Regions from separate parts of the Viridibacillus sp. KH_047 genome, predicted to be linked through region 1. Evidence: a T-box and tRNA genes for the amino acid it is inferred to sense, from the RefSeq annotation. Region 1 holds a T-box; the other regions hold tRNA genes.
What was found. The T-box of region 1 lies ahead of pheS (phenylalanine--tRNA ligase subunit alpha). A T-box ahead of a tRNA ligase gene usually reads a tRNA of that ligase, here a tRNA-Phe.

Region 1 (9,433 bases):
AAAATACGTCAGAAGAATTGCTAGAGTACCCGCAACACCCGTAGAGAATAATGCACTCGCTGTGACTGTTACCGTCACGACGAACAATACCCATAGACTATACGTGCCAATGAGGGCTGCTATCCGCCAAGCGTCTACTTCATTATATAAAATCACTGTATAATAGTAACTCGCTAATAAGCCTATTATTGTACTAACGAGTGCAACAATTGTTGCTCCAGACCACTTACTGAAGTAATACGAAGAAAAAGATATTGGTCGTACATATAGTAGCGCGGCTGTACGATTTTTTCTTTCCTTACTAATAATCCCCATAAAGCTTAAAACAATAATAAGTGAAACAATGAGATGGAACTGTCCGACTGTAGAAGCTATTACTTCAACTGATGTCATATCTGTTATGCCACTATCAAAGCCCTCAGGCATATTGCCGACAGCCTTCATAATATCTTCCATATAATATAGTGTTACCGGCTGCATAACACCATATAATACAAACACTAGAGGAATCCATAATATCTTCAAGCTACGTACATGATCACGCCATTCTTTTTGTAAAAGTACACGCCATTGCATCATAGTTTTGCCACCTTCATGAAGATTTCCTCCAAGCTAGCAGATTGCTGCTCGACTTTCCGGATTGTAAAGGTCTCTTTTGCTAACTCCTGAATAACTTGTTGCATATCATCTGTCTGCAAAATTACGATGTTACCATGTTGCTCTGCACTGAATGTGCTGTTCACTACAAATTGAGTAGCTTCTTCTACCTCTTTAAATTCCACTACAATTTGACGATGTTCGTATTTTGCTTTTACATCTTGCAATGAACCTTTCTCAACTAATTTACCAGCTTTCAAGAATAATAGCTGATCCGTCATTTGCTCAGCATCATTCAAAATATGTGTTGAATACAAAATCGTCATTTCTTGTTGTAGTGATTTCATCAAATTCATCATATCTAAGCGACCTGCTGGATCAAGAGCAGATACTGGCTCATCCAATAAGAGGAGTTTGGGTTTATGTATAATGGCTTGTGCTAGACCCAATCTTTGTTTCATACCACCAGAAAACGTACCAATCTTCTTATTCGCTGCATCTTTTAATCCAACGAATTGAAGCATTTTCTCTGACTCTTCCTTCGCAGTTTGAGCAGTCAACCCATTTAATCTAGCTGCCATTATTAAAAATTCACTCGCTGTTAGCCAAGTATTGAACTGTGGATATTGTGGTAAAAATCCAATCGCAGCTCTCGGGTCCCCTACTATTCCGTCGAATTGAATTTGCCCATTTGTTGGTTTTAATAGCCCAGCAAGCATTGATAATATAGTTGTTTTACCTGCTCCATTTGGTCCAATTAAAGCCGTTGCCGTTCCTTGTGTTAACTCAAAAGATATATTTTTTATCACTTCATGCTGTCCATAATTCTTTTGCAACGCTGAAACTTGTAATAACTGACTCATACTTGTTTTCTCCCGAAGATAAAGTAAATAATCGGCCCTATAATGTTCCCAAAAACAATCACAATAGCCCACAGCCATTTCGGCCCATTTGTTTGCGGAATTTTCACTAGGTCAATTAAAGCAACAATCATTAAAATAAACTGAATGATTATTATCGGTAAAAGCATCATTAATAATGAACTCATCTTGTTCACCTCTTCTTTGTTATACAATAAGTATAACAGATAGTTACTTCCATGAAAAGGATAATAAAAAAAAATACCTAACCAAGACATAACGTCTGGTCAGGTATTTAGTTTAAAAATCTATTTAATTAACGAATTTGTGCATTTGCTTCTGCTAATGCTTTTAACACTTCGTCATGTGCTGCTACTACTTCTTCATCTGTTAAAGTACGCTCAGGTTCGAAGTATTGTAGTGAGAAGGCTACTGATTTTTTACCTTCTTCCATTTTGTCTCCTTCATATAAATCGAAGACACGAACATCTTTCAATAAAGTGCCACCTGCTTGACGGATAATTGCTTCAAGATCCGCTGCCGCTGTGCTTCTGTCCACAACTAATGCGATATCACGAGACATCGATGGGAAACGTGGAACTGGAACGTAAACTAGTGCTTCAGTAGAAGCTTCTAAAATAGCTGCTAAGTTCATTTCCATTACGTACGTTTCTTTTAAACCATTTGCTTTTTGTTCAGTTGGGTGCAATTGCGCGATTAGACCAATACGGTTGCCATTTAATAATACGTTAGCCGTACGTCCTGGGTGTAAACCAGCTACAGTAGCACGTTCAAATGTTACTGCAGCTGCTAAACCTAGGCGATCAAATAGACCCTCAACGATTCCTTTTAATACGAAGAAATCAACTTGTTTATGTTCACCTTGCCAAGCGTGATCTAACCACTTACCTGTGATAACTGCAGCTACATGCTCTTCTTCATGTGGAAGATTTTCTTCAGTTAAACCTAAGAATACAGAATCTACTTCATAAAGTGCTACTAAGTCTGCTTGACGTGCGACATTATAAGATGCTGCTTCCACTAAATGCGGGATTAAGCTTTGACGTAATGTGCTGCGTTCTTCACTCATTGGCATTAACAGTTTTGTAACAGGCGCTGTTTCTAATGCAAATTTTTGTGAAAGTGTATCAGATGTTAATGAGTAAGTAATCGCTTGGTGAAGACCTGCACCTTCTAAATATGCACGTACGATACGACGTTTTGCTTGATAAGGTGTTAAACCACCAGGTGTTGTTTCACTTACAGGAAGTGTTGTTGGAATTTCATCGTAGCCATAAATTCGTGCAATTTCTTCGACGATATCTTCCTCAATTTTAATATCTTGACGGCGAGTTGGTGCATCTACATAGAGCATGCCATTCGCAGTTTCAACATCAAATTTTAAACGTTTTAAAATGGACACCATATCATCTAAAGAAATCTTCATACCAAGACGAGCATTGATAAAGTCAGGAGAAACGATTACTTTTGCAGGTGTTTTATCCAATTCATCAAAAATAACTGAGCCAGCTAATACTTCCCCACCAGCAAGTTCTGCTAATAATTTAGCTGCACGTTCCGCCGCAGGAATAACACGGTTCGGATCAAGACCTTTTTCAAAACGGGCACTTGCATCACTACGTAAACCTAAGTCTTTTGATGTGTAGCGTACTGATAAACCTTCAAAGTATGCTGATTCAATGACAACAGTCGTTGTCCCATCATGCACTTCTGAGTTTAATCCGCCCATAACTCCAGCTACAGCTACTGGCTCTTTACCATTAGTAATAACAAGATTATTCGCATTTAATGTACGTTCTTTATCATCAAGAGTCGTTATTTTTTCGCCTTCATTAGCTAAACGAACTACGATTTCCCCTGTTCCTAAACGGTCATAGTCAAATGCGTGAAGCGGTTGACCATATTCCATTAAGATGTAGTTAGTAACATCGACAACATTGTTATGCGGACGAACGCCAGCCGCCATTAAACGCTGTTGTAACCATAATGGAGACTCAGCGACTTTAACGTTTTTCACAACTTTTGCTACGTACATAGGGTTTTCTACCGGTGCATCTACACGAAGTTTTAAATAATCAGAAGCTTTTTCAGCTGATTCTGTATACTCTAGTTCCGGTAATTTAACATCCTCTGAAAGGATTGCTCCTACTTCATAAGCAACACCTAACATACTCATAGCATCTGAACGGTTTGGTGTTAAACCAAGTTCAAGTACTGTGTCATATAGGCCAAGCACTTCAAGTGGATCTGCCCCTACTGGTGTTTCTGCAGGTAATACGAAAATACCTTCACTGTAAGCTTTTGGTACTAATTTACCTTCGATACCAAGCTCTTGTAATGAACAAATCATACCGTTTGATACTTCACCACGAAGTTTGGCTTTTTTGATTTTACCACCTGGTAAATGAGCACCTGGACGAGCAACGATCACTTTTTGACCAACTGCTACGTTTGGAGCACCACATACGATTTGTGATAATTCTTCTTCACCAAAATCTACTTGGCAAATATTTAATTTATCCGCTTCTGGGTGTTTTACTTTTTCTTTCACTTCGCCAACCATTAGCTTTTTCATACCTTCAGCTAGGTTTGCAACACCGTCCACTTCAATCCCAGAACGTGTAATTTTTTCTGCTAAAACTGCTGGCTCTAGGCCTTGTAAATCAACATATTGTTCTAACCATTTTAACGATACTAGCATGTTTACCCCTCCTTACTCTTCTGTGCGGTGGAATTGTGATAAGAATCGGATGTCATTTGTATAGAAATGACGGATATCATCCACCCCATATTTCAACATTGCAATACGTTCTTGCCCCATACCAAATGCGAAGCCTGAAACTTTTTTAGGATCGTATCCAGCCATCTCAAGAACGTTTGGATGTACCATACCGGCACCTAAAATTTCAATCCAACCTGTTTGTTTACATAAACTACAGCCAGCTCCACCACATTTGAAACAAGAGATATCCATTTCTACTGAAGGCTCAGTGAATGGGAAGAAACTTGGGCGTAAACGAATTTCACGTTCTTGGCCAAACATTTTTTTCGCGAAAAGATCCAAAGTACCTTTTAAATCGCTCATTGTAATGTTCTCGCTTATTACAAGTCCTTCAATTTGATTGAATTGATGCGAATGTGTAGCATCATCACTGTCACGACGGAATACTTTACCCGGACAGATAATTTTCACAGAAGCACCTTGTTTCTCTTCCATAGTACGAGCTTGTACAGGAGAAGTCTGTGTACGAAGTAAAATCTCTTCAGAAATATAGAATGTATCTTGCATATCACGAGCAGGGTGACCTTTTGGTAGGTTTAATGCTTCGAAGTTATAATAGTCTTTTTCAACTTCTGGTCCTTCCGCAATTTCATATCCCATGCTGATGAATAAGTCTTCGATTTCTTCAACAACCTTTGTTAGCGGATGTTTACTACCAACTTTTATAGGACGTCCTGGTAAAGTCACGTCAATTGATTCTTTTTCAAGTTGTTCCTGTACCGCTTTTTCCTCTAGTAATTGCGCACGTGCTTCAAGCACCTCAGTCACTTCTTGACGTACAACGTTTACTAGAGCACCCATTTTAGGACGTTCCTCTGCAGGAAGTTTACCCATCCCTTTTAATAAATCCGTGATCGGACCTTTTTTACCTAAATAAGCAACACGCACATCATTCAACTCTTTAGAGTTCGATGCCGCTGCAATTTTCGCTAAAGCTTCTTCCTTTAGCTGATTTAATTGTTCTTCCATTGCCATTTAAATTCCTCCTTCCAATATCGAATAGTAAAAACAGATTGTTTTTACTAAACATGCAAACCTTCTTTTATGTAGACTATAAAAAATCTGCACAAAAAAACTCGCCCCCTAAAAAGGGACGAGGACATAGTTCGCGGTACCACCCTAGTTATTGTACTTAAGTACAATCACTTCATTGACATAACGGCTCTAAACCGGCCTACCTTTACAGCAATTGCTGGTCCCGGTGGCTGCTAACGGAGTGAACTTCCATGTAATACAACTTTATGCACGCTTGCAGTCTTTGGCGAGCACTCCCTTAAAAGTGTAGAAACATATACTTTTTCCGATCGAAGCATTTAAATTATTTTTAATTATTGTATGCAATAATAATCATTATACGCAACTAAATTGTTTTCTTCAAGGTCACTTTGCTGAAACTGCGAAGTTATATAACAAAATACCAGAAGCTACTGCTACATTTAAAGATTCAGCTTGCCCTAAAATCGGAATGATAACATTGGCATCTGTTTTTGCAAGTAAGTCTGGGTGAATACCATTGCCTTCATTGCCCATAATAAGTGCAAATTTATCGCCTTTTTTCACTTCAGAATAGACTACTGCATTATCTAGAGCTGTCCCGATAACTGGGATTAAACGGTCTTGTAAATTGTCAATCCAGTCTCCAAGGTCTCCTTTTACAACAGGGATATGGAAATGCGAGCCTTGAGCAGAGCGTACTGTTTTTGGATTGAAAGCATCAGCTGAGCCTTTACCAAGAATAACCGCATCAATACCAGCTGCATCTGCCGTACGAATCATTGTACCTACATTGCCCGGATCTTGAACTGCATCAATTAATAATAATTTAGTCCAGCCTGTTTGTTCTTCCTCTGTTACCTCACGTTGTTTACATTGTGCGAAGATCCCTTGAGGGTGTTCTGTTTCAGATAATTCTTTTGCAATTGCTTGTGTTACTTCTACAACAAAAATGTCATCCATATTCCATGTATGTGGAATGTCCACACCTTCACGGACGATAATTGTTAGTACCTCACCATTGTTTTTAATTGCTTCTTCAACTAAATGGAATCCTTCAACGATAAATTCGCCAGAGCGTTCACGTTCTTTTCTAGTTGTCACTAGCTTTTTCCAATACTTCACTAGTGAATTTTGTGGTGATTCTATTCTTTTCATAAAATGTATACCGCCTTTAGTTTTTAAATCGTTATAGTTATTTTGCCAAACTGATGATTTTCTTTTAAATATTCAAGCGCTTGTTCCGCTTCATCTAATGAGAAAGTTCGGTCCATCACTGGATGCGTGTTAAATTTCGCTAAATGCTCAAGGCATGCACGGAATTCCTCGCGACTTCCCATTGTAGTCCCATACAATGTATATTGTCCATAGAAAAATTTTCGTAAGTCAAAATCGACAACGTCTTCTGTTGTTGCACCGAACAATACTATTTTACCACCCTTTTTTAAAACATCCAAAGAGCGATTAAAAGTGGCGCGTCCAACACTTTCAATAACAACATCGATTTGTTCCTCTTTTAATAATTCTACCCAGTCAGCATGCGTATCAATCGCAACATCAGCACCGATCTCAAGCGCTGCATTTCGTTTTTCTTCATTACGAGATGAGACTATGACTCTAGCTCCAACATTCTTAGCCATTTGGATTAAAAACGTTGCAACACCGCTACCTGCTCCTGGGATAAATATTGTTTGGCCCGCTTCTATTTGCCCTTTTGTAAATAAGGCTCGATAACCTGTTAATGGTGAAATACCAATTACAGAAGCCTCTTCAAATGAAAGATGTACTGGCTTTCGCTCAAGTTGTTCCACTGAAATAGCAATTTTCTCCGCAAATGTTCCGTTGTCAGGAAAGCTTAAAATATCAAAATCAGCAGGAGGTACATCAGAATTTTCATACCAACGCAACGAAGGATTAATAATGACTTCATCGCCTACTGCCCAATCTGTCACACCCTCACCAATTGCTTCAATAATACCGGCTGCATCAGAACCTAAAATAAGCGCCTCGCTATCATTTCCTAAACGTCCAGGTGTATACAAATCTCGACGGTTTAACCCTGCAGCTTTAATCGCAACGACTGCTTCTAAAGTACCAGCTTGTGGGTTAGGTAATTCAGAAACTTTAAAAGACCCTTTTTCAAAAACAAATGCTCTCATGATAAAACAACCCCTTAGTTACGTAATGTTTTTTGCAAAATTCACAATAGTAAATAATATCAACCATTCTAATTTTAACAAATGAATGTATAACTATCGAGCCTAACGGCAAAAATGAAAATAGGAGGGATGAAGTATGAATTTTCAAATTCGACAAGCCGTTAAAGCTAATGTTCAAGGTCAAAGTGCCGAAGAACTGAAGAGTGTTGTTGAAGATGCAATTAAACGCGGTGAGGAGCATTTACTCCCTGGACTTGGCGTCTTTTTAGAAGCATGGTGGAACAATGCAGATCAACAAAAACAACAAAACTTTATGCAAGATTTAGCCAAAGCAATGGCCTAATAAAAAAAAGCTGTCCAAACGATTTCAACTTCGCTTGGGCAGTTTTTCATTTAGCGAAAAGGTATTCCCACCTAGTAAGTTCTCATTTCGAGTCTTAATTTTTCTCTTAGTCAAATAAAACTCCAACAAATTTTACCTTATCTCTATATAAAAAAGCTGAACTAATAAAATCACTTAGTTCAGCTTGTTACACACTATTCATATATTAGAGAATAGAAAAATTGTCTATTTCACTTTTAATTATCTTACGCGTGCTGCACTAGAGAAACTAGATGGATTGTAAGATGCGATTTTCACTACATCACCAGTTTGTGGTGCATGTAACCATTGGCCATTTCCGATATACATACCAACGTGGTACGCAGGGCTACCAAAGAACACTAAGTCACCAGCTTGGACATCATTTGGTGAAATACGAGTACCTGCATTTTGTTGTTGACTAGACGTTCTTGGAAGACTGATACCTTCAGAACGGTAAACATATTGCATTAAACCTGAACAATCAAAGCCTGATGGTGAAGTACCACCCCATACATACGGTACGCCGAGGAAATTCTTCGCATAACCAATTAGGCCAGATGCATTTCCGCCTGAAGGTTTTTGATTTGTAAGGTTTAGAACATCATTTTTGTTTGTTGTTTTTTTTGTGATATTCACTATTGGTGATAAACTCACTGATTTTTCATCTTCATATGACGCTGTTTTCGCTGCTTCTCTTACCGCTTTCTCTGCACGTTTTTGAGCAGCCTTTGCAGCTTTTTTAGCGGCCTTTTCTTCTTTAATTGTTTTTTTCGTTGCTTTCAGTTTAGATTCAATTTTCTTTTTATCTTTTTTGATTTGCTTCATTTCTTTTGCTAAATCTTTTTTATCTTCTTTCAGTTCTTTATTAATTTTATCTAGAGATGTTTTTGATGTGATTAGCTTGTCTTCTTTTTCATTTAGCTCAGTCATTAATGATTGATCGCTATTTAGAATTTGAGTAACTGCAGTAGTACGGTCGATGAAATCAGACATACCTTCAGATGATAGGAAGACATCTGCATATAACATAAATGCACTCTTGCTTTCACCTTGGATATCTCTTAATCGTTCTTCATATAATGTTTTACGGAATTCATATTCTGTTTGCGTTTGTTTAATTTCTTTTTTTGTTTGAGTAATTTTCTCGTTTGAGTTTTTAATTTTCTTGTTTAGTCGATCAACCTTATCCATTGCTTCAATAATACTGTTATCAATCTTTTGGATTTTTTGTTCAAGCTTTAAGGCTTTTTGTTCAGCTTTTGTCGGAGCTGAGTCATTTGAAGGACTAGCGTAAGAAGGGGATACTTGTAATAGAGCAGCCGCTAAAACGGTTATTGCTAAAACGTTTTTGAATATCTTCTTCATTAATTATCATCTACTTTTCTATGTAATATTATGGGTTTTTTGCTATGTTTTTTTACTTGACTATTCTTCAGTCTAAACTTTTGCCATATGAAAAACAATATTTCGACATGTACTGTAACATAAATGTAATCTACAGTGTATGGAATTTATCTATTCCAAACTACCATTCTATTAAAATAGCTCTATCCATATTTTGTCTTGCGTAATATCGTGACCATATTATAATAAATTCTATTACATTGTTAATTATCCGAAAATAATCATATTTCGGATTTTTCAAAAACACGAAGTG
Region 2 (9,433 bases), 420 kb from region 1:
AAATATTTGGCGTAATGAATCGTGTTTCTTGCTACGTCTAATTCACTATTAAATATTATTGGGATTCCAGGCCGCCAATTTACTTCAAATAACCACAATCTTTGGTTTTCATCGATTCCAACGTCGATTCCTAATTCATCGAGTGGGAAATCATCGTATAATGAATCAAAATGGTTAGAAAAGCTTAATGAAAAATGCTCAAGTAATCTTTTGACATTAAACCAGTCATCATTAAACTCTTTTTGTAAAAAATGATCAAGATAAGCAGTATAACCCCCACTACCTAAATTAGATGTAATACTGCCCAAAGGTCCTATACGGGGGTATATTGATGTTATGACCCATTTTCCTTCTCCATTTTTTTGTACATGCAAACGGAAATCGAATACATGGCCTGATTTTATCTGACTTGAAATAAACCTTTGAACTATATATTCTTGTTCCTGAATTTTAAGTAACGCCAAGTCTAATAACTCTTCTTTCGTATAAATTGAGATTTTGCCTGAGTCATTAATTTTGAATTTATCATCTTCTTTTTCAATGAAAAGGATGCCCTCACCTTGGTGGCCAGAAATAGGTTTCATAACGATTTTTGGATATAGATTAATCATATCCAGTAAATATTTGACATTAGTTAGTTCGAGTGTTGGAATCAGGTATTGTTTAAAATCCTCACCTTCCTTAATCCTTTTATGGACACTCAATTTATCTCCGATTGAATGACTAGTAAATGTAATCCTCTCAGATAAATAGTCGAAGGTTTGCTCTGCTTTTTCACCTAAGGGATAACTTGCATTATAAATGACATCTGGAAATGGATATTCCTTTTCAATCCACACACCATTTTCATAATATTTCCCGATAATTTTTTGGTTTTCAATATCAACTTTACCAGCTGTAAAGTAAAAAAATTCCACACCTTCAGCTTTAGCCACAACAGAATAGGCATAGGCCTTCTTTACTTTCTCAGGTTCTGCTCTATGATGCAGCATTCCAATTAAGATCATATTTTTCCATCTCTCCTTAATAAAAGATACCATTCTAAGAAAATTATTTGAAAAGACTATCCAGTATTCTTCTTTTTATGAACACCTATATCCTATATTATTAATTTATGATTTTCTCTGTACAATTACAAAGATACATGCAAAATAAACCCAAAAGCATGCATTCCAAATTCCAATCAAGTTTGTTAAATATCTAAAGATGCTTAGTAAGACCGATGGATCAAAGATTCGAAAATGCTAATTCGTCTTTTGTTCCTAGCACTTTTGTTCAACAATGATACTTTGACGATCTATTAATTTAGGGCTGATACACTGAATACCGGAAAATTCATGTATGCATACAATCACTTTAATATTCGTTTTTTCTAATCGATACGGAATGTGTATAGTGTCTAAACAATTTCCTTCTATATCAATTGGACGTAATAATGATAGGGAGACATTCGAGTCAATTAAATCCTCAATACGGAAAAAACAAGTTCTAAATAGGGATTGTGAGGTCGTGGTAGTACCAAAGGCAAAATAAGGTTCAGCAGTTGCTGAGGAATATAAAATAAATGGGATGGTTTCCTGAAGTATACCTCGAAAGATTGGTAATTTTGCCTTGTTCTGAGTTTCATAAATCTTTTTCAAAGTAGGTTTCAGATTACAAACGGACTCATCTTCTTCTTTTTTTTCATGTCGGCCATCTATCATTTTTTATCCACTCCAATTAAATAGGTTCAATATAAAAACGGATTTCCTTTGCAGCTTCCTTAGCAGTCCTGATTGCTTCTTCTTTATTTTCTGAAGAAGCCAACACATATCCATAGCGATCGCCCATAGATAAAGGTGGATGTAATACCTTCCCTTTTTTAGGCTTAATAAAAACTTCCTCCACCCCGTCTATCCGAGAACAACGATTTTTTCCTGTTACCTTTATTAAAGTACCAGTAGATACACTTGTTAAATATTGTGCAAATACAAATCTTTTGTATTTTTTTTCGAGATTAGGCTCTTGTCCTAAAAAAATCTTTATGGTTTCTTCAACTAAATTAATTCCATAGGCCGTTTCAATTATTCGATTCATTGCTCCCCCTGATATCCGAGGGTTTATTTCAATTAGTTTCCATTCATTACTAATTAATCGCATTTCTAAATGGCAAGATCCATTATTCAAATTAAAACGTTCCAGTACCAAACAAACGGTTTCATAGATTTTATTGTAAAGGGCTTTGTCCATATCTCCCAACAAACAATAACCAGTAACAATAAAACGGTCGAAAAACGTTATTTCTTGTTCAAGGACTGCAATAATATGAACTTTTCCTTTGTACACACAAGCTTCAATCAAATATTGAGGACCCTCTAAATATTCCTCAATTAATAACTCTCTGTTCCCTTTCATTAATAATGCATTAATGGATTGTTCTAATTGCTTGTCATCTTTGGCAAATAACACATCTTTAGAACCAGTTGAAACGGGGGTTTTTACAATGAGAGGAAATAACCCTTTTTGATTATCGATAAAGTCTTCTAAGGAATCATCTTTTTCAAACTTTACAAAATAGGGGGATACCGGAAGATCTTTTAAAAGTTCACGTGTTGAAAGCTTATCTTCCATTTTCTCTAAAGGTTCAGGGGACACTGCAGTCAAATCAAATTCTTTTGACAGCTTTGCTGCTACATGGACATAAGGATCAATAAAACTCAATATAGCTTCTATTTTTTTTCCTTGTGCTTGTATTGCTCTTATATTTTCTTTTAACAAATTATGATTACTCAATTCAGTCAGAACCATTTGGTGAACTTCGGGGAAATCAAGTCTGTTTTCAAGGAACCGTTTCCTATCGGTTAATAATATAGTAAAAAACCCTAGCCTTTCAGCGGCCTTCATTGCCTCTCTACTTGAACCGGATTTATTACTACCTATAAAAATAATTGTTTTCATAAATTTGCTTATCAACCTTTCTAGTGTCTTTATTGGCATTTTAGTCTTTAAAAATAGTTTATTCAATGGCGACTTGATTTGTTTAGGTCAAATTAACTATGAATAAATAATTTATAATTGGAATAATTTAATTTAACTAAAACTCTACTTTTTCAGAGCAAAATCGACAAGTAACCCTTAGGAAAATTTATAGTTTGTAATTCTTCCGCCATAGACTATAAGCACGCTCTTTTTCTATACTCTCCTTTATATTTTCAAGCCCTTTAAAGACCCAAACTTCTTATGTTTAAATTGAAGAATATCATTTCCCCATAGATTTGTCCGTATATCCTACTATCGTCATTAGGATTAAGACATCTATACCTGCTGCTATCGTACTTCGTAAAATGATTTTGAATGCTGACCATTCAAATTTTTTCTTGGCTTACAAATAATTCTGAGAACACGTAAGCGTGTGTTAATCGTGACAATCTTTAGATAATTCCTTACTCTGTATGATAAACTCCTCTAAGTCATGTGAGTGAATTTTACGAGTACTTTTCCTATCACTTTCTTAGCAGCAGTTAATTCATTACTATAGAACATGATTGTTGCATCCCTATGGCCGCGTGTATAATAGGCTCTAAAATAACGTCTGAATGAATGTTAATTGTTGTTCTGTTAATGCGCTCTTTCTCATTGAATACCTCCTTTAAATCACTGCAAGGATCTTTGATAAAAATAGTCGTATTCAAAAAACACAAAAAAAGACTCTAGCACATAAGCTAGAGTCTTAATGTATATATAGTTTAGGATACCGGTGGTCGGGGTCGAACCGACACTCTCGAAAGAACACGATTTTGAGTCGTGCGCGTCTGCCAATTCCGCCACACCGGCATAATATTATTATAGATCATATGTAGTTATTTTAAAAATAATTGGAGGCGGCAACCGGATTTGAACCGGTGGTAGAGGTGTTGCAGACCTGTGCCTTACCACTTGGCTATGCCGCCGTAAATAGAAAATGGAGCGGAAGACGAGGTTCGAACTCGCGACCCCCACCTTGGCAAGGTGGTGTTCTACCACTGAACTACTTCCGCAAATTTAACTGGGGTACCTGGATTCGAACCAGGGCATGACGGAATCAAAATCCGTTGCCTTACCGCTTGGCTATACCCCAATAATATGGGGCGACTGATGGGAATCGAACCCACGAATGCCTGAACCACAATCAGGTGCGTTAACCACTTCGCCACAACCGCCATAATATTATTATATCTGAATTATTTTATTGTCAAAAATTAAATGGGGCGACTGATGGGAATCGAACCCACGAATGCCTGAACCACAATCAGGTGCGTTAACCACTTCGCCACAACCGCCATTATATAATTTAAATTGGCAGGGGCAGTAGGAATCGAACCCACATCAAAGGTTTTGGAGACCTCTATTCTACCGTTAAACTATGCCCCTAAAATAAAAAAATGGTGGAGGGGGACGGATTCGAACCGCCGAACCCGAAGGAGCGGATTTACAGTCCGCCGCGTTTAGCCTCTTCGCTACCCCTCCAGAAAAACATGGTGCCGGCGAAAGGAGTCGAACCCTCGACCTACTGATTACAAGTCAGTTGCTCTACCAACTGAGCTACACCGGCATTATTATGGTGGGTCAGGACGGAATCGAACCGCCGACACTTAGAGCTTCAATCTAATGCTCTACCAACTGAGCTACTGACCCATAATAATTTAATATTCTTTTTTTAAAAATGGCGGTCCGGACGGGACTCGAACCCGCGACCTCCTGCGTGACAGGCAGGCATTCTAACCAACTGAACTACCGGACCATTTGGTTGCGGGGACAGGATTTGAACCTGTGACCTTCGGGTTATGAGCCCGACGAGCTACCGAACTGCTCCACCCCGCGATAATGGTATTATTAATTTAAATGGTGGAGGATGACGGGATCGAACCGCCGACCCCCTGCTTGTAAGGCAGGTGCTCTCCCAGCTGAGCTAATCCTCCGTATAATGTTATAAATGGTGACCCCTACGGGATTCGAACCCGTGTTACCGCCGTGAAAGGGCGGTGTCTTAACCGCTTGACCAAGGGGCCATATAATAAATGATAATGTGTATGGCGGAGAGCAAGGGATTTGAACCCTTGAGACAAGGTTACTCGCCTACACGATTTCCAATCGTGCTCCTTCGGCCACTCGGACAGCTCTCCAAAAATGGCTCCGAAGGTAGGACTCGAACCTACGACCGTCCGGTTAACAGCCGGATGCTCTACCACTGAGCTACTTCGGAATAATATGATCGCCTAGCAACGTCCTACTCTCACAGGGGGAAACCCCCAACTACCATCGGCGCTAAAGAGCTTAACTTCTGTGTTCGACATGGGAACAGGTGTGACCTCTTTGCCATCGTCACTAGACTATTGTATTACCTAAGGACAAGAATAATTATATCATCTTTTTTAAAGTTTAGCAAGTGTTTTTTGCTATTTTAGAAAAGTTTTTTATTATTCTCTCAAAACTGGATAAATTACATTGAAGTTAGTTAAGTAAAATTTGGTTAAGTCCTCGATCTATTAGTATTCGTCAGCTCCGTATGTCGCCACACTTCCACCTCGAACCTATCTACCTCATCGTCTTTGAGGGATCTTACTTACTTGCGTAATGGGAAATCTCATCTTGAGGGGGGCTTCATGCTTAGATGCTTTCAGCACTTATCCCGTCCACACATAGCTACCCAGCGATGCCCTTGGCAGAACAACTGGTACACCAGCGGTGTGTCCATCCCGGTCCTCTCGTACTAAGGACAGCTCCTCTCAAATTTCCTACGCCCACGACGGATAGGGACCGAACTGTCTCACGACGTTCTGAACCCAGCTCGCGTACCGCTTTAATGGGCGAACAGCCCAACCCTTGGGACCGACTACAGCCCCAGGATGCGATGAGCCGACATCGAGGTGCCAAACCTCCCCGTCGATGTGGACTCTTGGGGGAGATAAGCCTGTTATCCCCGGGGTAGCTTTTATCCGTTGAGCGATGGCCCTTCCATGCGGAACCACCGGATCACTAAGCCCGTCTTTCGACCCTGCTCGACTTGTAGGTCTCGCAGTCAAGCTCCCTTATGCCTTTACACTCTACGAATGATTTCCAACCATTCTGAGGGAACCTTTGGGCGCCTCCGTTACTCTTTAGGAGGCGACCGCCCCAGTCAAACTGCCCGCCTGACACTGTCTCCTACCCCGCTAAGGGGCATGGGTTAGAAGTTCAATACATCTAGGGTAGTATCCCACCAACGCCTCCTCCGAAGCTGGCGCTCCGGAATCTCTGGCTCCTACCTATCCTGTACAAGATGTATCAAAATTCAATATCAGGCTACAGTAAAGCTCCACGGGGTCTTTCCGTCCTGTCGCGGGTAACCTGCATCTTCACAGGTACTATAATTTCACCGAGTCTCTCGTTGAGACAGTGCCCAGATCGTTACGCCTTTCGTGCGGGTCGGAACTTACCCGACAAGGAATTTCGCTACCTTAGGACCGTTATAGTTACGGCCGCCGTTTACTGGGGCTTCAATTCGCACCTTCGCTTGCGCTAAGCACTCCTCTTAACCTTCCAGCACCGGGCAGGCGTCAGCCCCTATACGTCACCTTACGGTTTTGCAGAGACCTGTGTTTTTGCTAAACAGTCGCCTGGGCCTATTCACTGCGGCTCTCTCGGGCTTTCACCCTACTAGAGCACCCCTTCTCCCGAAGTTACGGGGTCATTTTGCCGAGTTCCTTAACGAGAGTTCTCTCGCACACCTTAGGATTCTCTCCTCGACTACCTGTGTCGGTTTGCGGTACGGGCACCTTTTACCTCGCTAGAGGCTTTTCTTGGCAGTGTGAAATCAGGAACTCCGGACATACGTCCTCGTCATCACAGCTCAACGTTATAGAAATGGGATTTGCCTCATTTCACGCCTCACTGCTTGAACATGCATAACCAACAGCATGCTTACCCTATCCTACTGCGTCCCCCCATTGCTCAAATGGTAAATAGGTGGTACAGGAATATCAACCTGTTGTCCATCGCCTACGCCTATCGGCCTCGGCTTAGGTCCCGACTAACCCTGAGCGGACGAGCCTTCCTCAGGAAACCTTAGTCATTCGGTGGACGGGATTCTCACCCGTCTTTCGCTACTCATACCGGCATTCTCACTTCTAAGCGCTCCACCAGTCCTTCCGGTCTGACTTCACAGCACTTAGAACGCTCTCCTACCACGGACATCTAAGATGTCCATCCACAGCTTCGGTGAATTGTTTAGCCCCGATACATTTTCGGCGCAGCGTCACTCGACCAGTGAGCTATTACGCACTCTTTAAATGATGGCTGCTTCTGAGCCAACATCCTGGTTGTCTAAGCAACGTCACATCCTTTTCCACTTAACAATTACTTTGGGACCTTAGCTGGTGGTCTGGGCTGTTTCCCTTTTGACTACGGATCTTATCACTCGCAGTCTGACTCCCGTGCATAAATCACTGGCATTCGGAGTTTGTCTGAATTCGGTAATCCGGGATGGACCCCTAGTTCAAACAGTGCTCTACCTCCAGGATTCTCTATCACGAGGCTAGCCCTAAAGCTATTTCGGAGAGAACCAGCTATCTCCAGGTTCGATTGGAATTTCTCCGCTACCCACACCTCATCCCCGCACTTTTCAACGTACGTGGGTTCGGGCCTCCAGTAAGTGTTACCTTACCTTCACCCTGGACATGGGTAGATCACCTGGTTTCGGGTCTACAACCACATACTCATTCGCCCTATTCAGACTCGCTTTCGCTACGGCTCCGTCTTCTAAAACTTAACCTCGCATGTAATCGTAACTCGCCGGTTCATTCTACAAAAGGCACGCTATCACCCATTAACGGGCTCTAACTACTTGTAGGCACATGGTTTCAGGATCTATTTCACTCCCCTTCCGGGGTGCTTTTCACCTTTCCCTCACGGTACTGGTTCACTATCGGTCACTAGGTAGTATTTAGCCTTGGGAGATGGTCCTCCCAGATTCCGACGGAATTTCACGTGTTCCGCCGTACTCAGGATACACTCAAGAGAGAATGAACTTTCAACTACAGGGCTGTTACCTGCTCTGGCGGGCCTTTCCAGACCGCTTCATTTAACTCATTCCTTTGTAACTCCATATAGAGTGTCCTACAACCCCAAGAGGCAAGCCTCTTGGTTTGGGCTATTCCCGTTTCGCTCGCCGCTACTCAGGGAATCGATTTTTCTTTCTCTTCCTCCAGGTACTTAGATGTTTCAGTTCCCTGGGTCTGCCATCAAGACGCTATGTATTCACGTCAAGATACTGCTCCATTACGAACAGTGGGTTCCCCCATTCGGAAATCTCCGGATCAAAGCTCACTTACAGCTCCCCGAAGCATATCGGTGTTAGTGCCGTCCTTCTTCGGCTCCTAGTGCCAAGGCATCCGCCATGCGCCCTTAATAACTTAACCTAAAAGTTAGTTATTAAGCCTAAAAAACTTAATAATAAAAAATGTGTTACTTAATTTGCTTCAATGTCGTTTTATCCAGTTTTCAAAGAACAATATTGGTGGAGCCTAGCGGGATCGAACCGCTGACCTCCTGCGTGCAAGGCAGGCGCTCTCCCAGCTGAGCTAAGGCCCCAAAAAGAGAAAATATGGTGGGCCTAAATGGACTCGAACCATCGACCTCACGCTTATCAGGCGTGCGCTCTAACCAGCTGAGCTATAGGCCCCTTTTAGGAAAATATATAATTGAAGTATAAACCTTCAAAACTGAACGCAAGACGTTAATCGACAGATCCAAGATCTGTTTCCGTAATAATCCTTAGAAAGGAGGTGATCCAGCCGCACCTTCCGATACGGCTACCTTGTTACGACTTCACCCCAATCATCTATCCCACCTTCGGCGGCTGGCTCCATAAAGGTTACCTCACCGACTTCGGGTGTTACAAACTCTCGTGGTGTGACGGGCGGTGTGTACAAGGCCCGGGAACGTATTCACCGTGGCATGCTGATCCACGATTACTAGCGATTCCGGCTTCATGTAGGCGAGTTGCAGCCTACAATCCGAACTGAGAACGATTTTATGAGATTAGCATACCCTCGCGAGTTAGCGACTCTTTGTATCGTCCATTGTAGCACGTGTGTAGCCCAGGTCATAAGGGGCATGATGATTTGACGTCATCCCCACCTTCCTCCGGTTTGTCACCGGCAGTCACCTTAGAGTGCCCAACTTAATGATGGCAACTAAGATCAAGGGTTGCGCTCGTTGCGGGACTTAACCCAACATCTCACGACACGAGCTGACGACAACCATGCACCACCTGTCACCAATGTCCCCGAAGGGAAAACTCTATCTCTAGAGCGGTCATTGGGATGTCAAGACCTGGTAAGGTTCTTCGCGTTGCTTCGAATTAAACCACATGCTCCACCGCTTGTGCGGGCCCCCGTCAATTCCTTTGAGTTTCAACCTTGCGGCCGTACTCCCC
Region 3 (9,433 bases), 180 kb from region 1:
TTCTACTTCTAGAAAACTGTCCTCATTATCAACAATCGATCTTTCATCCAGTATAGGTCGCTCTGTTGAAGCATTTAATATTTCTTCCTCAACAGGTCTGTCAGTAGGTACCTTATCATCTGGTACATGTTCAACACATGTAAGTGCTGTTGGAATAGCCTCTAATCGACCAAATGGAATGTCTTCTCCACATTCGCTACATTTTCCATACGTACCATCATCAATAGCTCGCAACGCAGCCTCAAGTTTTTCAATTTGCTGTTCATTATGTTCGCCTATCGCCATTTCTGTCACTTGGTCTGTTAAATCAGTTGCTTGATCTGCAGGATGGTTGTCATAATTGGATAACTCTGTTGACTCTAGGGGCTCATGTGTATATTTTCTTCCCTGCAACACAAATAACTCTTGTATCATTTGATTTTTTAAATTTTGATATTTTGTGTTCGTCATTTTATTCCTCCATTAATATAACCTATTTATTATTATTTCCTATATTTTTTAAATCAAACATAAAAAAGAGTACTGCTTTTTGCAGTACTCTAATTGTTCATTCCAGTATAGATTAATATAGCATCTCTTAAAAGTTGCGCTGTACCAGTTTGCTCTTTGTCATAATAGCTCGTGAAACGTTCATCTGCCAGATACATTTCTGCAAGTCCTGCATGTGCTTCTTTGCTATACTTTGGCCAATAATACATTAACCATCGCTTATGTGTTTCAGCAGCACGCTGAGCAACATCACTATCAGCTTGACCAGTTTCCATTGCTCGCTTTAATAAACTCATCACTTCTTGCTCTAATGCTTGCACTTCTTCATATTGCTGTTCGGTCATTTTTCGCACTTTATTATTTGAAGAATCAACTGTAGCTTCTCCGTAATTTTGTCGTATCTCTTGGCCATATTGTTTTTCATTATCTAAAATCAAATTTTCCTTTAAACCTTCAAACTTTTCTTCGTTTGACATTTGAATTCCTCCATTCATAGCACTAATCGTTTTAGTTACTGTTGTTATCATGACATCTAATTGTTGGCGTTTCTCCATTAATGCCTTATAATGCTCCATTAAGGCATTCTTATAGTCAAAATTCTCGACTGTTATGATCTCTTTAATGACTTCTAACTTAAATCCTAATTCACGATAAAATAATATTTGCTGTAACAAATCAATCTCTTCTTGCCCATAAATACGATAACCTGAAGAATTTACACGTGCAGGTTTTAACAAGCCAATATCATCATAATAACGCAATGTTCTTGAACTAACTCCTGACAGCTGAGCAAGTTTTTGAATCGTCATTTCCATCTCTTTTCACCTCCATGTTTCTACTATATAGTTTGACGTAACGTTAAGGTCAACAGTATATAATATAAAAAATCTAAGTACCGCAAACAGCCCTTACTTAGTATGTTACTTCATATATTTATGATGATTTTTATCTTGCCTAATTATAAAGAACTCTTTTTCATAATCTGCAAAAATTGCTTTAACTCATTAAAAATACGCCTTTTCAATTTACTTTCCAAACGCAAAAAAACCATTAGAATCAAATATGATTCTAATGGTTTTTTAGTATGACCCCTACGGGATTCGAACCCGTGTTACCGCCGTGAAAGGGCGGTGTCTTAACCGCTTGACCAAGGGGCCTATATGGCGGAGAAGGAGGGATTTGAACCCTCGCGCCGCTTACGCGACCTACACCCTTAGCAGGGGCGCCTCTTCAGCCACTTGAGTACTTCCCCATATATGGCTCCGAAGGTAGGACTCGAACCTACGACCGTCCGGTTAACAGCCGGATGCTCTACCACTGAGCTACTTCGGAAAAATTTTAATGGTGGGCCTAAATGGACTCGAACCATCGACCTCACGCTTATCAGGCGTGCGCTCTAACCAGCTGAGCTATAGGCCCATAAAATTGGAGCGGGTGAAGAGAATCGAACTCTCGACAACAGCTTGGAAGGCTGTGGTTTTACCACTAAACTACACCCGCATCATGGTGGGTCAGGACGGAATCGAACCGCCGACACTTAGAGCTTCAATCTAATGCTCTACCAACTGAGCTACTGACCCATGATGATTAATACAATATTTTTAAAAAATGGCGGTCCGGACGGGACTCGAACCCGCGACCTCCTGCGTGACAGGCAGGCATTCTAACCAACTGAACTACCGGACCATTTGGTTGCGGGGACAGGATTTGAACCTGTGACCTTCGGGTTATGAGCCCGACGAGCTACCGAACTGCTCCACCCCGCGATAATGATATTATGAAATTAACTTTTTAAAAATGGAGGAGGAAGAGGGATTCGAACCCCCGCGCGGTATGACCCGCCTGTCGGTTTTCAAGACCGATCCCTTCAGCCAGACTTGGGTATTCCTCCAAAAAATATAACGTTGTGTAGATGGTGGACCTTGCAGGACTCGAACCTGCGACCGGACGGTTATGAGCCGTCTGCTCTAACCAACTGAGCTAAAGGTCCTTTAGTTTGGTTAGTATGGCGGCAGAGGGGATCGAACCCCCGACCTCACGGGTATGAACCGTACGCTCTAGCCAGCTGAGCTACGCCGCCATGATGGTATTAAATTTAGCAATAAATTGGTGGAGCCTAGCGGGATCGAACCGCTGACCTCCTGCGTGCAAGGCAGGCGCTCTCCCAGCTGAGCTAAGGCCCCATAGGGTTAAAGTATTAATGGTCGGGAAGACAGGATTCGAACCTGCGACCCCTTGGTCCCAAACCAAGTGCTCTACCAAGCTGAGCTACTTCCCGTTAATGGCGCGCCCGGCAGAAGTCGAATCCACAACCTTCTGATCCGTAGTCAGACGCTCTATCCAATTGAGCTACGGGCGCATTTATATCACTTGTATTATATTAAAAGTTGGTGCCGAGGACCGGAATCGAACCGGTACGGTAGTCACCTACCGCAGGATTTTAAGTCCTGTGCGTCTGCCAGTTCCGCCACCCCGGCATATTTTGGAGCGGAAGACGAGGTTCGAACTCGCGACCCCCACCTTGGCAAGGTGGTGTTCTACCACTGAACTACTTCCGCAATATGCTGATAAACTTAAAAATTATGGTGCGGGTGAAGGGAGTCGAACCCCCACGCCTTGCGGCGCTAGATCCTAAGTCTAGTGCGTCTGCCAGTTCCGCCACACCCGCATATAATGTTTTTTAAAAATGGTGAGCCATGTAGGATTCGAACCTACGACCCTCTGATTAAAAGTCAGATGCTCTACCAACTGAGCTAATGGCTCATATGAAATGAATGGTGCCGGCGAAAGGAGTCGAACCCTCGACCTACTGATTACAAGTCAGTTGCTCTACCAACTGAGCTACACCGGCATTGTTTATTAAAAATAATGGTGGAGGATGACGGGATCGAACCGCCGACCCCCTGCTTGTAAGGCAGGTGCTCTCCCAGCTGAGCTAATCCTCCATATTGTTCGCCTAGCAACGTCCTACTCTCACAGGGGGAAACCCCCAACTACCATCGGCGCTAAAGAGCTTAACTTCCGTGTTCGGCATGGGAACGGGTGTGACCTCTTTGCTATCGTCACTAGACTATTTTCTTAAGGACAAGAATTATTATAACATCTTTTTTAAAGTTTAGCAAGTGTTTTTTTTGCTATTTTAGAAAAGTTTTTTTCTTATTCTCTCAAAACTGGATAAATTACATTGAAGTTTGTTAAGTAAAATTTGGTTAAGTCCTCGATCTATTAGTATTCGTCAGCTCCGTATGTCGCCACACTTCCACCTCGAACCTATCTACCTCATCGTCTTTGAGGGATCTTACTTACTTGCGTAATGGGAAATCTCATCTTGAGGGGGGCTTCATGCTTAGATGCTTTCAGCACTTATCCCGTCCACACATAGCTACCCAGCGATGCCCTTGGCAGAACAACTGGTACACCAGCGGTGTGTCCATCCCGGTCCTCTCGTACTAAGGACAGCTCCTCTCAAATTTCCTACGCCCACGACGGATAGGGACCGAACTGTCTCACGACGTTCTGAACCCAGCTCGCGTACCGCTTTAATGGGCGAACAGCCCAACCCTTGGGACCGACTACAGCCCCAGGATGCGATGAGCCGACATCGAGGTGCCAAACCTCCCCGTCGATGTGGACTCTTGGGGGAGATAAGCCTGTTATCCCCGGGGTAGCTTTTATCCGTTGAGCGATGGCCCTTCCATGCGGAACCACCGGATCACTAAGCCCGTCTTTCGACCCTGCTCGACTTGTAGGTCTCGCAGTCAAGCTCCCTTATGCCTTTACACTCTACGAATGATTTCCAACCATTCTGAGGGAACCTTTGGGCGCCTCCGTTACTCTTTAGGAGGCGACCGCCCCAGTCAAACTGCCCGCCTGACACTGTCTCCTACCCCGCTAAGGGGCATGGGTTAGAAGTTCAATACATCTAGGGTAGTATCCCACCAACGCCTCCTCCGAAGCTGGCGCTCCGGAATCTCTGGCTCCTACCTATCCTGTACAAGATGTATCAAAATTCAATATCAGGCTACAGTAAAGCTCCACGGGGTCTTTCCGTCCTGTCGCGGGTAACCTGCATCTTCACAGGTACTATAATTTCACCGAGTCTCTCGTTGAGACAGTGCCCAGATCGTTACGCCTTTCGTGCGGGTCGGAACTTACCCGACAAGGAATTTCGCTACCTTAGGACCGTTATAGTTACGGCCGCCGTTTACTGGGGCTTCAATTCGCACCTTCGCTTGCGCTAAGCACTCCTCTTAACCTTCCAGCACCGGGCAGGCGTCAGCCCCTATACGTCACCTTACGGTTTTGCAGAGACCTGTGTTTTTGCTAAACAGTCGCCTGGGCCTATTCACTGCGGCTCTCTCGGGCTTTCACCCTACTAGAGCACCCCTTCTCCCGAAGTTACGGGGTCATTTTGCCGAGTTCCTTAACGAGAGTTCTCTCGCACACCTTAGGATTCTCTCCTCGACTACCTGTGTCGGTTTGCGGTACGGGCACCTTTTACCTCGCTAGAGGCTTTTCTTGGCAGTGTGAAATCAGGAACTCCGGACATACGTCCTCGTCATCACAGCTCAACGTTATAGAAATGGGATTTGCCTCATTTCACGCCTCACTGCTTGAACATGCATAACCAACAGCATGCTTACCCTATCCTACTGCGTCCCCCCATTGCTCAAATGGTAAATAGGTGGTACAGGAATATCAACCTGTTGTCCATCGCCTACGCCTATCGGCCTCGGCTTAGGTCCCGACTAACCCTGAGCGGACGAGCCTTCCTCAGGAAACCTTAGTCATTCGGTGGACGGGATTCTCACCCGTCTTTCGCTACTCATACCGGCATTCTCACTTCTAAGCGCTCCACCAGTCCTTCCGGTCTGACTTCACAGCACTTAGAACGCTCTCCTACCACGGACATCTAAGATGTCCATCCACAGCTTCGGTGAATTGTTTAGCCCCGATACATTTTCGGCGCAGCGTCACTCGACCAGTGAGCTATTACGCACTCTTTAAATGATGGCTGCTTCTGAGCCAACATCCTGGTTGTCTAAGCAACGTCACATCCTTTTCCACTTAACAATTACTTTGGGACCTTAGCTGGTGGTCTGGGCTGTTTCCCTTTTGACTACGGATCTTATCACTCGCAGTCTGACTCCCGTGCATAAATCACTGGCATTCGGAGTTTGTCTGAATTCGGTAATCCGGGATGGACCCCTAGTTCAAACAGTGCTCTACCTCCAGGATTCTCTATCACGAGGCTAGCCCTAAAGCTATTTCGGAGAGAACCAGCTATCTCCAGGTTCGATTGGAATTTCTCCGCTACCCACACCTCATCCCCGCACTTTTCAACGTACGTGGGTTCGGGCCTCCAGTAAGTGTTACCTTACCTTCACCCTGGACATGGGTAGATCACCTGGTTTCGGGTCTACAACCACATACTCATTCGCCCTATTCAGACTCGCTTTCGCTACGGCTCCGTCTTCTAAAACTTAACCTCGCATGTAATCGTAACTCGCCGGTTCATTCTACAAAAGGCACGCTATCACCCATTAACGGGCTCTAACTACTTGTAGGCACATGGTTTCAGGATCTATTTCACTCCCCTTCCGGGGTGCTTTTCACCTTTCCCTCACGGTACTGGTTCACTATCGGTCACTAGGTAGTATTTAGCCTTGGGAGATGGTCCTCCCAGATTCCGACGGAATTTCACGTGTTCCGCCGTACTCAGGATACACTCAAGAGAGAATGAACTTTCAACTACAGGGCTGTTACCTGCTCTGGCGGGCCTTTCCAGACCGCTTCATTTAACTCATTCCTTTGTAACTCCATATAGAGTGTCCTACAACCCCAAGAGGCAAGCCTCTTAGTTTGGGCTATTCCCGTTTCGCTCGCCGCTACTCAGGGAATCGATTTTTCTTTCTCTTCCTCCAGGTACTTAGATGTTTCAGTTCCCTGGGTCTGCCATCAAGACGCTATGTATTCACGTCAAGATACTGCTCCATTACGAACAGTGGGTTCCCCCATTCGGAAATCTCCGGATCAAAGCTCACTTACAGCTCCCCGAAGCATATCGGTGTTAGTGCCGTCCTTCTTCGGCTCCTAGTGCCAAGGCATCCGCCATGCGCCCTTAATAACTTAACCTAAAAGTTAGTTATTAAGCCTAAAAAACTTAATAATAAAAAATGTGTTACTTAATTTGCTTCAATGTCGTTTTATCCAGTTTTCAAAGAACAAGGTTTTGAAGATCATTTTACAATGAGCCTTCAAAACTGAACGCAAGACGTTAATCGACAGATCCAAGATCTGTTTCCGTAATTATCCTTAGAAAGGAGGTGATCCAGCCGCACCTTCCGATACGGCTACCTTGTTACGACTTCACCCCAATCATCTATCCCACCTTCGGCGGCTGGCTCCATAAAGGTTACCTCACCGACTTCGGGTGTTACAAACTCTCGTGGTGTGACGGGCGGTGTGTACAAGGCCCGGGAACGTATTCACCGTGGCATGCTGATCCACGATTACTAGCGATTCCGGCTTCATGTAGGCGAGTTGCAGCCTACAATCCGAACTGAGAACGATTTTATGAGATTAGCATACCCTCGCGAGTTAGCGACTCTTTGTATCGTCCATTGTAGCACGTGTGTAGCCCAGGTCATAAGGGGCATGATGATTTGACGTCATCCCCACCTTCCTCCGGTTTGTCACCGGCAGTCACCTTAGAGTGCCCAACTTAATGATGGCAACTAAGATCAAGGGTTGCGCTCGTTGCGGGACTTAACCCAACATCTCACGACACGAGCTGACGACAACCATGCACCACCTGTCACCAATGTCCCCGAAGGGAAAACTCTATCTCTAGAGCGGTCATTGGGATGTCAAGACCTGGTAAGGTTCTTCGCGTTGCTTCGAATTAAACCACATGCTCCACCGCTTGTGCGGGCCCCCGTCAATTCCTTTGAGTTTCAACCTTGCGGCCGTACTCCCCAGGCGGAGTGCTTAATGCGTTAGCTGCAGCACTAAGGGGCGGAAACCCCCTAACACTTAGCACTCATCGTTTACGGCGTGGACTACCAGGGTATCTAATCCTGTTTGCTCCCCACGCTTTCGCGCCTCAGTGTCAGTTACAGACCAGAAAGTCGCCTTCGCCACTGGTGTTCCTCCAAATCTCTACGCATTTCACCGCTACACTTGGAATTCCACTTTCCTCTTCTGCACTCAAGTCTCCCAGTTTCCAATGACCCTCCACGGTTGAGCCGTGGGCTTTCACATCAGACTTAAGAAACCACCTGCGCGCGCTTTACGCCCAATAAATCCGGACAACGCTTGCCACCTACGTATTACCGCGGCTGCTGGCACGTAGTTAGCCGTGGCTTTCTAATAAGGTACCGTCAAGGTACGTTCAGTTACTAACGTACTTGTTCTTCCCTTACAACAGAGTTTTACAATCCGAAAACCTTCATCACTCACGCGGCGTTGCTCCATCAGACTTTCGTCCATTGTGGAAGATTCCCTACTGCTGCCTCCCGTAGGAGTTTGGGCCGTGTCTCAGTCCCAATGTGGCCGATCACCCTCTCAGGTCGGCTATGCATCGTTGCCTTGGTAGGCCGTTACCCCACCAACTAGCTAATGCACCGCGGGCCCATCTAGTAGTGACAGCCGAAACCGCCTTTCAGCATTTTGCCATGTGACAAAATGGATTATTCGGTATTAGCCCCGGTTTCCCGGAGTTATCCCAATCTACTAGGTAGGTTGCCCACGTGTTACTCACCCGTCCGCCGCTAAATCAGAAGAAGCAAGCTTCTTCATCATTCGCTCGACTTGCATGTATTAGGCACGCCGCCAGCGTTCGTCCTGAGCCAGGATCAAACTCTCCATAAAAGTAGTTTGAAAGCTCATTAGCTTTGCTAGCGTATCATCCGAAGATGATATCTATTTTTGTTTTGATCCACCAACTAAGTTGATGTCCAAAAACATTTATTGATTAACGTCTTGCATGTTCAGTTTTCAAGGTTCATTTTGTTGCCGTTTCATAAGCGACTTCAATATCTTATCATCATCTGTTTTCTTTGTCAAATACTTTTTTGAAAAAGTTTTTTAAGATGTTGTATTCATATTTTGTAGCACGTCTTAACGACATTTATTACTATACAATATCTTATTTTAAAAATCAACAGTTTTTTTAAAATAACTTTATAATTTTTTTCATTAGTTTCATATAGCATAATACAATCACGTTACCTATTGAATGTACTTTATAATTTCTGCCCCAATTGTTTCAAATAGATCTGCTATTGAAGTCACTTTCATACTCACCTATTATAAAGACTCATAAAAAAGATTATACCCTACCAAATTGGGTACAATAACTAATATAGCAAAGTAACACGAATCAATTAAAGATGGTCAATATGATTCCTCTTATATAAGAAGATAGGCGAATAAAGTAATCGTACTAGCCAACTTTGTATATGTAACATTTGGCGAATACCTTTCTCGAATTATAAATACCCAGTTGAAATGTACAACCCCCAATGCAAGTAAATCATCAAAAAACGCTTCTTACTTTTAAATCTTCATTCTCCACTTATTAATACATAATCTACCATTACAATACACTCGAATAATTGAGTTTTAGAATAATGTTTTTCTTTATAGAAAAATTACATTCCTAATAAAACAAAAGTCATTACTGTTGAACTTGCTACAGAGATGTAACTTAATTATCCATAGCGTAGACTGGATTGAAACACTCTAATTACATCCATACTTCTTTTTTATCGGGGTATTTCATGCTTATATTTCATAAATAATGGTGAAGAAATAAATAAACTCTAAAAAGCATTCGATAAAAGTTATGAAGCTGTAATCTGTACGACCTTCAAGCGTAACATAAGTAGTAGGGACAGAAATTAGGATGACACCGAAAAAAATCGGAATGTATAAATCATTA

Region 2: it has a tRNA-Phe gene. The T-box ahead of pheS (phenylalanine--tRNA ligase subunit alpha) is inferred to sense a tRNA for this amino acid. The anticodon was not compared.
Region 3: it has a tRNA-Phe gene. The T-box ahead of pheS (phenylalanine--tRNA ligase subunit alpha) is inferred to sense a tRNA for this amino acid. The anticodon was not compared.

The regions. Positions count from the first base shown of each region.
Region 1 is NZ_CM174479.1:984,918-994,350, reverse strand. Features, by position in the region: gene AC3IS5_RS05000 (ABC transporter permease) at 1-579, opposite strand, end outside; gene AC3IS5_RS04995 (ABC transporter ATP-binding protein) at 576-1,460, opposite strand; gene AC3IS5_RS04990 (PLD nuclease N-terminal domain-containing protein) at 1,457-1,645, opposite strand; gene pheT (phenylalanine--tRNA ligase subunit beta) at 1,774-4,179, opposite strand; gene pheS (phenylalanine--tRNA ligase subunit alpha) at 4,192-5,229, opposite strand; T-box leader at 5,347-5,577, opposite strand; gene AC3IS5_RS04975 (TrmH family RNA methyltransferase) at 5,641-6,411, opposite strand; gene AC3IS5_RS04970 (zinc-binding dehydrogenase) at 6,435-7,412, opposite strand; gene sspI (small acid-soluble spore protein SspI) at 7,549-7,755, shown strand; gene AC3IS5_RS04960 (C40 family peptidase) at 7,996-9,141, opposite strand.
Region 2 is NZ_CM174479.1:566,309-575,741, reverse strand. Features, by position in the region: gene AC3IS5_RS02945 (YheC/YheD family endospore coat-associated protein) at 1-1,007, opposite strand, end outside; gene AC3IS5_RS02940 (CotY/CotZ family spore coat protein) at 1,263-1,703, opposite strand; gene AC3IS5_RS02935 (ATP-grasp domain-containing protein) at 1,720-2,937, opposite strand; tRNA gene AC3IS5_RS02930 (tRNA-Leu) at 3,732-3,813, opposite strand; tRNA gene AC3IS5_RS02925 (tRNA-Cys) at 3,856-3,929, opposite strand; tRNA gene AC3IS5_RS02920 (tRNA-Gly) at 3,942-4,016, opposite strand; tRNA gene AC3IS5_RS02915 (tRNA-Gln) at 4,025-4,096, opposite strand; tRNA gene AC3IS5_RS02910 (tRNA-His) at 4,103-4,178, opposite strand; tRNA gene AC3IS5_RS02905 (tRNA-His) at 4,223-4,298, opposite strand; tRNA gene AC3IS5_RS02900 (tRNA-Trp) at 4,316-4,389, opposite strand; tRNA gene AC3IS5_RS02895 (tRNA-Tyr) at 4,402-4,485, opposite strand; tRNA gene AC3IS5_RS02890 (tRNA-Thr) at 4,495-4,570, opposite strand; tRNA gene AC3IS5_RS02885 (tRNA-Phe) at 4,578-4,653, opposite strand; tRNA gene AC3IS5_RS02880 (tRNA-Asp) at 4,683-4,759, opposite strand; tRNA gene AC3IS5_RS02875 (tRNA-Met) at 4,763-4,839, opposite strand; tRNA gene AC3IS5_RS02870 (tRNA-Val) at 4,862-4,937, opposite strand; tRNA gene AC3IS5_RS02865 (tRNA-Glu) at 4,953-5,027, opposite strand; tRNA gene AC3IS5_RS02860 (tRNA-Ser) at 5,050-5,141, opposite strand; tRNA gene AC3IS5_RS02855 (tRNA-Asn) at 5,147-5,221, opposite strand; rRNA gene rrf (5S ribosomal RNA) at 5,233-5,348, opposite strand; rRNA gene AC3IS5_RS02845 (23S ribosomal RNA) at 5,485-8,414, opposite strand; tRNA gene AC3IS5_RS02840 (tRNA-Ala) at 8,511-8,586, opposite strand; tRNA gene AC3IS5_RS02835 (tRNA-Ile) at 8,601-8,677, opposite strand; rRNA gene AC3IS5_RS02830 (16S ribosomal RNA) at 8,774-9,433, opposite strand, start outside.
Region 3 is NZ_CM174479.1:806,286-815,718, reverse strand. Features, by position in the region: gene AC3IS5_RS04180 (TraR/DksA C4-type zinc finger protein) at 1-450, opposite strand, end outside; gene AC3IS5_RS04175 (MerR family transcriptional regulator) at 540-1,304, opposite strand; tRNA gene AC3IS5_RS04170 (tRNA-Glu) at 1,575-1,646, opposite strand; tRNA gene AC3IS5_RS04165 (tRNA-Ser) at 1,651-1,741, opposite strand; tRNA gene AC3IS5_RS04160 (tRNA-Asn) at 1,747-1,821, opposite strand; tRNA gene AC3IS5_RS04155 (tRNA-Ile) at 1,832-1,908, opposite strand; tRNA gene AC3IS5_RS04150 (tRNA-Gly) at 1,916-1,989, opposite strand; tRNA gene AC3IS5_RS04145 (tRNA-Phe) at 1,994-2,069, opposite strand; tRNA gene AC3IS5_RS04140 (tRNA-Asp) at 2,099-2,175, opposite strand; tRNA gene AC3IS5_RS04135 (tRNA-Met) at 2,179-2,255, opposite strand; tRNA gene AC3IS5_RS04130 (tRNA-Ser) at 2,288-2,380, opposite strand; tRNA gene AC3IS5_RS04125 (tRNA-Ile) at 2,403-2,479, opposite strand; tRNA gene AC3IS5_RS04120 (tRNA-Met) at 2,496-2,569, opposite strand; tRNA gene AC3IS5_RS04115 (tRNA-Ala) at 2,597-2,672, opposite strand; tRNA gene AC3IS5_RS04110 (tRNA-Pro) at 2,691-2,767, opposite strand; tRNA gene AC3IS5_RS04105 (tRNA-Arg) at 2,772-2,848, opposite strand; tRNA gene AC3IS5_RS04100 (tRNA-Leu) at 2,878-2,966, opposite strand; tRNA gene AC3IS5_RS04095 (tRNA-Gly) at 2,973-3,047, opposite strand; tRNA gene AC3IS5_RS04090 (tRNA-Leu) at 3,073-3,157, opposite strand; tRNA gene AC3IS5_RS04085 (tRNA-Lys) at 3,177-3,252, opposite strand; tRNA gene AC3IS5_RS04080 (tRNA-Thr) at 3,265-3,340, opposite strand; tRNA gene AC3IS5_RS04075 (tRNA-Val) at 3,359-3,434, opposite strand; rRNA gene rrf (5S ribosomal RNA) at 3,444-3,559, opposite strand; rRNA gene AC3IS5_RS04065 (23S ribosomal RNA) at 3,695-6,624, opposite strand; rRNA gene AC3IS5_RS04060 (16S ribosomal RNA) at 6,809-8,361, opposite strand.